3 regions of the Gorillibacterium sp. CAU 1737 genome follow, and region 3 is predicted to be linked to each of the others. Evidence: predicted binding sites of a transcription regulator. Region 3 holds the regulator's gene; each other region holds the start of a gene.
What was found. The regulator Rex, encoded in region 3, represses fermentation and respiration genes when NADH is low (regulators of the CRP and FNR family bind a similar motif). The targets are predictions, from matches to a motif close to TTGTGAAATATTTCACAA.
Positions count from the first base shown of each region.

Region 1: a site for Rex is predicted at 1,152-1,169, ahead of hydE ([FeFe] hydrogenase H-cluster radical SAM maturase HydE). Genes of this name have one in related genera too.
Region 2: a site for Rex is predicted at 1,151-1,168, ahead of AAFN83_RS08525 (formate/nitrite transporter family protein). Genes of this name have one in related genera too.

Region 1 covers NZ_JBDQQO010000003.1:201,877-204,146, reverse strand. The annotation lists gene hydE ([FeFe] hydrogenase H-cluster radical SAM maturase HydE) at 1-1,001, opposite strand, end outside; gene AAFN83_RS08340 (LCP family protein) at 1,769-2,270, opposite strand, start outside.
Region 2 covers NZ_JBDQQO010000003.1:245,627-247,896, forward strand. The annotation lists gene AAFN83_RS08520 (protoglobin domain-containing protein) at 1-962, shown strand, start outside; gene AAFN83_RS08525 (formate/nitrite transporter family protein) at 1,262-2,089, shown strand.
Region 3 covers NZ_JBDQQO010000011.1:15,670-17,939, forward strand. The annotation lists gene AAFN83_RS18985 (DUF47 domain-containing protein) at 38-655, shown strand; gene AAFN83_RS18990 (redox-sensing transcriptional repressor Rex) at 743-1,369, opposite strand; gene dinG (ATP-dependent DNA helicase DinG) at 1,366-2,270, opposite strand, start outside.

The DNA of each region.
Region 1 (2,270 bases), on a different contig from region 3:
TGATAGCCGGAAGCGACAATTCGCATTTCGATGCAGTGACGGCAGTGGGAGGCTTCATCTCCCGTGCAAATCTTGTTCTCGTAAAGGGCGTATTTCTCGCGAACGGCGAGGGGCGATAAAATCGGCATCACGACGTTGGCTCCGGCCCTCAGGGCCTTCTCGCGTCCCACCGGGTCAAGCGTGCCCATCGCCGTGGTGGCGGGGAGCATCGCATCAGGAATAAATAGGCGGGCAAGCGCTATCATTACCAGCGATTGGTCAACCGTCCCCCCGGATTCATGAGCAAGGGGAGTTGCGCTGTGCGGAATGAACGGGCCGATGCCGATCATTTCCGGCTGCAGATCATGAAGGAACAGCAGGTCGTCCGCCAGGTGCCGTGCCGTCTGTCCGGGCAACCCAACCATGAAGCCCGCGCCAACCTGATAGCCGATTCGTTTCAGGGTGGTCAGGCACTGGACCCGGTTATCGTAGGACATACCGGGGTGCAGCGTTTCATAGAGCTCGCGGGATGCCGTCTCGTGCCTGAGCAGGTAACGGTCTGCTCCCGCTTCAAACCAGGCTTGATAGCAGGCTTCGCTTCGTTCCCCGACGGACAGGGTAATCGCAACCTCGGGATAGCGTGACTTGATCCGCCGAATGATCGCCGCAAGCGAAGCGTCGGTGTAACGGAAATCCTCTCCGCTCTGCAGGACAAAAGATCGGTAGCCGAGCTCATGGCCTTCTTCGATACAGGAGAGAATCTCATCATCGGTGAGCCGGTACCGGTCTGCCGATGGATTGGAGCGCCGCAGGCCGCAATAGAGACAGTCCTGCTTGCAGATGTTGGAGAACTCGACCAGACCGCGCATGAAGACGGCTTTGCCGTAATGCCGCTGTCGGGTCTCGTCAGCCATGCGAAACAATTCCTTCTTCCCTTCGGGAGTCAGGTTGCCGAGGAGTTCGACGATCTCGTCATGGGTCAGGTGGTTCGTCTGGTAGAGCTTGGCGAGAAGTTGCTCCACGGGGATTCCTCCTTGATGGGGCATATACAGGCGAAGCAGAGAAAGACGAATCGACATCGGATGGTCCGGCAGGCCGAAGGCCGAGCAACCGGAGCAACGGAACGGAGTCCGCTCTTTCGTCCCCATTGTACTTCAAATCCAACAGGCCTTAAGTGAACTAGTTCACAAGAATTGCTTGATTTTAGAAAAGAAACTAAGATTACCGAATTTCAATGACGATTGGTATTTTTCATGAAGAAGCAGGAAAGAGCCGTGTCAGAAACAGCCCCTCGCACTTTCCTTCCTCTTTGGGGGACGGGGAAGGGACCGCCACTCGTCTTCGCGGACTCTCTCCTTGGTGGATCAAGCCCGCCCGCTTGCTCCATGGAGCAGCTTCTCTTTTCTTCTGCTCTACAACAGAGGGTTCCAATTAGTAGAACAGATGCTTCTAATTCGAGTGAGCAGCAGCAACCTCTTCCACCATTTGGAACCGCTTCCACCCCGATTTTTCCGCCTTCAGTAGGTATTTCCTTCCAGAGAAGTGATGAACATCATTCTCATTTGCCTCAATTGTGTCAGCCTGTTCCAATTCCTGTTCTTGTTGGAATCCGTCGAACTTCGCGATCTCCTTTGTCATAGGAAGTCAAAAAAAGAACCCGTCTCCTTCCTCCCCCCGACAACGAACGGGGGAATAAAGAGACGAGTCGGTTTGGCTGGATGAAAGCGAGCCGAGGAAAAAGAAACATGCAGTTTGGTCGGATGGAAGCAATCAAGCGGGCAATGCTGCGCTAATTGACGGGACGAGAACGGGTCTGCCCTTCCGCCTCTTCTGTCAGCTCCGAAGCTCCGCCCGGCCTGCTGCCGGAGGAAGCTGTGCCGCTGCCCGCCGGATCTGAATCCGCATCCGGGGTGAGCCCAACATACATCGGAAGTCGATTTAGCTGCTCGCCTCCTTCAGCGGTCGCATCGAGGCCAAGGCGAGCACGGAAAGCGGTGAGGGCCTGCTTCAGCTCCGACTCCTTCGGAACGATGTAGGGACTGATCCAATCGCCGCTCAGATGAATGAACTCCACCTCATCCGGCTTCAGGTCGCGAATTCGTCCGATCCAGCTCCGCAGCTCGCTCTCCGGTACATCCGTCTTGACATTGCGGCCTGCAATGTCAAGGATATCGCCCAAGCTTGCGAGTCCGTTGATGGAGGTAAGCTTGCTCAGAATCTGCTTGAGCACCTGCTGCTGCCTTGCATTGCGAGCAGTATCCGACGATTCGCTCGTCCCCTGGTTCGACTTG
Region 2 (2,270 bases), on a different contig from region 3:
AACGTCTCCGCATCGCCATGATGCACAATAAGATCGGGCTGGAGCCCAAATGGTACATCGCGGCCTTCGAGAAGCTTCAATCCTCCTTTAAGGAGCACCTCGCTCAAGTACTGGAGCATTCAGCGGACCGCCTGCAAGCGATGGCGACCATCGAGAAGATGTTTAACTTTGAGCAGCAGGTCGTGCTTGATGCATACGAGAAGGAGAATATTCGCGAGCGGGAGTCGCAGTATGAGAAGGTCAAAACAGAGCTGAAGCACAACCTGGCGCTCATCAGCTCGGAGCTTGCCGCACTGACCCAACAGACGAGCGCCTCCGTGGAAGAGCTCGTGTCCACGAGCAATGAGGTAAATCGCTCGTTGTCGCTCAGTGTCGGTCAATCCCAGGGCAGCCGCCAGCTGGCGGAATCGGGGCAAGGCGACCTTCAAGCGCTCGGCCAACGGATTTCCTCCATCCGCAAGAGTGCGGATCACATGGAAGAGACGGTTCAGCAGCTGAACCGCTCCTCGAAGCAAATTCACAACATCGTGCTGATCGTGAAAGACATCGCGGAGCAGACCAAGCTGCTGTCGTTGAACGCCTCCATTGAGGCCGCACGGGCTGGGGAGCATGGGCGCGGATTTGCCGTAGTGGCAGGCGAGGTTCAGAAGCTGTCGGACGATACCAAGCAGGCGGTTCAAGAGATCACCGAGCTGGTCACCCAAACGTCCCAGTATACTTCGAATGTTGTGCAGGCGATCGTAGAAACGAGAGCGCTCGTTACGGAGGGAGAATCCGAGGCGGAGCGCACGGAGAAGACGTTCGTCGAGATTGTGAGCTCGATGGAAGAGAGCCTGGAGTCGGCTGCGAGCGTCAAGAAGGACATGGACACGCTCGTCGGCATTATAGAGGAGATTGGTCAAGCCTCTTACCGGGTCGCCACGAATGCAGAAGCCCTCAACGCCACGACGCAGGAGCTGTAAAATCACGGAAATCACCGCTTGTTTTCCCGGGTGGAGGGTGTGAGATTCCTCATTCCTAAAAAGGAGCGAAAGCTCCTTTTTTCTATGCCTGGTGCGTGATTTCGCCTCTTGGCAAGGATGAGCTGGCGGGTGGGAAGGATTCGTCACTCGCGACGAATCTATGACTTTTCTAGGACAGCTTTTTAAATATGTGATGGATTTCACTTCTGCACTTCGCATTTGCCCCTATACTAGGGAATGTTATTTGACCCTGACACGATAAAGGGCGGGAAACCGCCTGTTTGATGGAGATGAGAGAGATGTACACGGAAGACAATGAACACATCATCGAGTACGCCCTGAAGAAGAAGAAGTTTCTCGACAATCACCCGCTGCGCTACCTGATCTCGTCAGGACTGGCCGGTGCTTATGTCGGAGTGGCCGTCATCTTGATGTTCTCCGTATCGGCGCCGCTCTATGCCGTCCATTCCCCATTTACGTACCTGATCATGGGGCTGTCCTTCGGTGTCGCGCTGACGCTCGTCGTCTTTGCCGGCGCTGAATTGTTCACCGGCAACAACATGGCTTTTACAATCAGTACGTATTCCGGCGCAACAAGCGTATGGGATACCATCAAGAACTGGGTATGGTGCTGGCTCGGCAACTTCATGGGCGCCTTCGTCTTTGCAGCCCTCGTCTTCGGTGCCGGCCTATTCAAGGGAATCGCTCCGGAACATCAGCTGATGGTGCTCGCGGTGAAGAAAATGACGCTTCCCGGCTACGAGCTGTTCTTCCGCGGTATTCTCTGTAACTGGCTGGTCTGCCTTGCCATCTGGACCTCACATAAGGCCAAGAGTGAATCGGCCAAGCTCATTTTGATCTTCTGGTGCCTTTTCGCCTTCATCTCGTCCGGCTTCGAGCACAGCATCGCCAACATGACGACGCTCTCGCTTGCCTTGCTGCTGGACCATCCGGCTAACGTAACGCTATCCGGCATGTTCCACAATCTCGGTTACGTGACGCTCGGTAACATTGTAGGGGGCGCACTCTTCGTCGGGACCGCGTACTGGCTGATTTCTCCGATTCGTAACTACCGGGAGAAGCTCTCCGCATCCACCGGCAAAGGAACCCATTCCCACAAAGGCTGACATGAGGGGACTATCCGATAAGGGGCTTCCTAAGGGGAGCTCCCATTTTTTATGATTTTATTATCGATTCCATTTCCTTGGTAGTCGGAAAATCATATTCATTCTCTAAATGAAGTACTCATCGACAGGGTTGGACATGAAATAATAGTCGGTGTTGCGATTGCCCGCATCTTTTCCTTTA
Region 3 (2,270 bases):
GGGTTCCATTTTCTAGTCAAAAAAGGAGCAAAGGCACATGTTTCAAAAGAAAAGCGATACGGACTTTTTCGGGTTGCTTCAGGAAGCCGCTGAAAACACCCTGGTAGCGGCCAAGCTGTTCCGCGAAGCGATGAGCGGGGCCAAGCCTCCCGTAACCTACATCGATCAGCTCAAGGACCTGGAACACAAAGGCGATAACATCTCGCATATCATCTACCGCGGCTTGAACAAGGTGTTCATCACTCCGCTCGACCGTGAAGATATCATGGACCTGGCCAACAAGATGGACGATGTCATCGACTACATTGAAGAAACATCGGCTCGTTTTGATTACTTGAACATCGAGAAATCTGACGAGTATATGTTGAAATTCTCCGAAGTAATCGTCAGCGCCTGCGAGCACATCGTTGAAGCGCTGAAGCTTCTGTCTAAGAAGAAGTACAATCAGATCAGCGAGCACACGGTCATCATCAACAGCCTGGAAAATGAAGGCGACCGCCTGCTTCGCGAAGGCATCCGCCACATCTTCATCTCGCCAACCGATCCGTACAGCGACTTCAAGATCAAGGAAGTGTACGAGCGGCTCGAAGAAGCAACCGACGCTTGCGAGCGTGTGGCTAACATTCTTGACAGCATCATTCTTCGTTACGCTTAATCGCTTAACCCATCTTTTGCAAAAGAAAGGCTACCTCCCGGAAACAACTCCGGACGAGATAGCCTTTTTTGCATGCTGTGGGTGGGTCTATTCCAGATAGAAGGCCAAGCTCTGCAGCTCGGTGGTGAAGTCTGCGTAATGAACGCGAACGCCTTCCTTCACCTTGATGATGGCAGGTGCAAACGACAGGATCGCTTCCACCCCGGCTTGAACAAGGTCATCCGCCACCTTTTGGGCTTCCGATCCCGGAACGGTGATGATCCCGACGCGAACGTGAAGCTGCTTGACCGAATCGCTCATTTCCTCCATTGGCTGCACGGCCAGGTTATTGATGTGCGTGCCAACGGTGGAAGGATGAGAGTCAAACAATGCGACGATGCGCATGTTGTCGTTCAGGTAGACGTTGTAATTGCTGAGGGCCTTCCCGAGGTTCCCGGCACCCACAAGGGCGACCGCGATGTCGCGATCCAGCTTGAGGATCTGACGGATCTTCTCGATCAGGTACTCGACGTCGTAGCCGATGCCCTTCTTGCCGAAATCTCCAAAGTAGGCGAGGTCCTTGCGAATCTGAGCCGGGTTGAGGTCGAGACGTCGGCCGAGATCCTGGGAGGATACGGTCTGAACGCCATTGGTGAGCAGCTCGGTCAAGTAACGCAAGTACACGGGAAGCCGGCGAACCACCGCTTCCGATATTTTCTCTGTCGTCGTCTTCATGCTTCTTCTTCCCCTTCCATCCATTCGTGTATGCGCGGAACCAGCTGATGGACATTCATGTGCTCGATCTTCGGACCCGGCAGTGAATACAGAAAATGCTTCCCATAATACGTTTCCAGAATGCGAGTATCGTATACCAACACAACGCCTTTGTCCTTCGTCGTCCGCACGAGCCTCCCGAAGCCCTGCTTAAAGCGGATGACCGCTTGCGGGACAGACAGCTTCATAAAGGGATTCCCGCCCGCTTCCTTGATCCGCTCGCTCTTCGCCTCCACCACCGGATGATTCGGCGGCTGGAAGGGCAGGCGAACGATGGCGAGGCAGCTCAGGGCGTCTCCTGGGATGTCGACACCCTCCCAGAAGCTGCTCGTGCCCAGCAGAATGCTCGTGCCCGAGCCTTGGAAGAGGCGAACTAACTTGCTTCGGCTCGTGCTGTCGATGCCCTGCCCGAGCACTTGAATCCCCTCCGGGGTCAACCGTTCCTTCAACACACTGTGCACCTGGCGCAGCATGCGATAAGAGGTGAACAGCACGAGCATGCGCCCTTCCATCGCCTTGGCTACATCCGCGAGTGAATCCGTCAGCGCTGCGGTAAACTCTTCTTCGCCGCGAATGCCCTTCATCACCGGAAAGTTTCGCGGGATGATCATGAGCGCCTGCTTGCGGTACTGGAAGGGAGAAGGCAGCATGACCGTACGCAGCCGGTTCTCCTCAGCCGACTTGCGAAGGCCGAGCTGATCGGTGATATAGTCGAAGGTTTTGCCTACTGACAAGGTAGCGGAGGTCAAGATGACACTGTCCTTCACACTGAAGAAAGCATCGCGGAGCAGGTAGCTCACATCGACGGGAACAGCCATCAGCTGGAGGGATTTTACCTTCTGCTGTGCGGCCCCTTCCATCC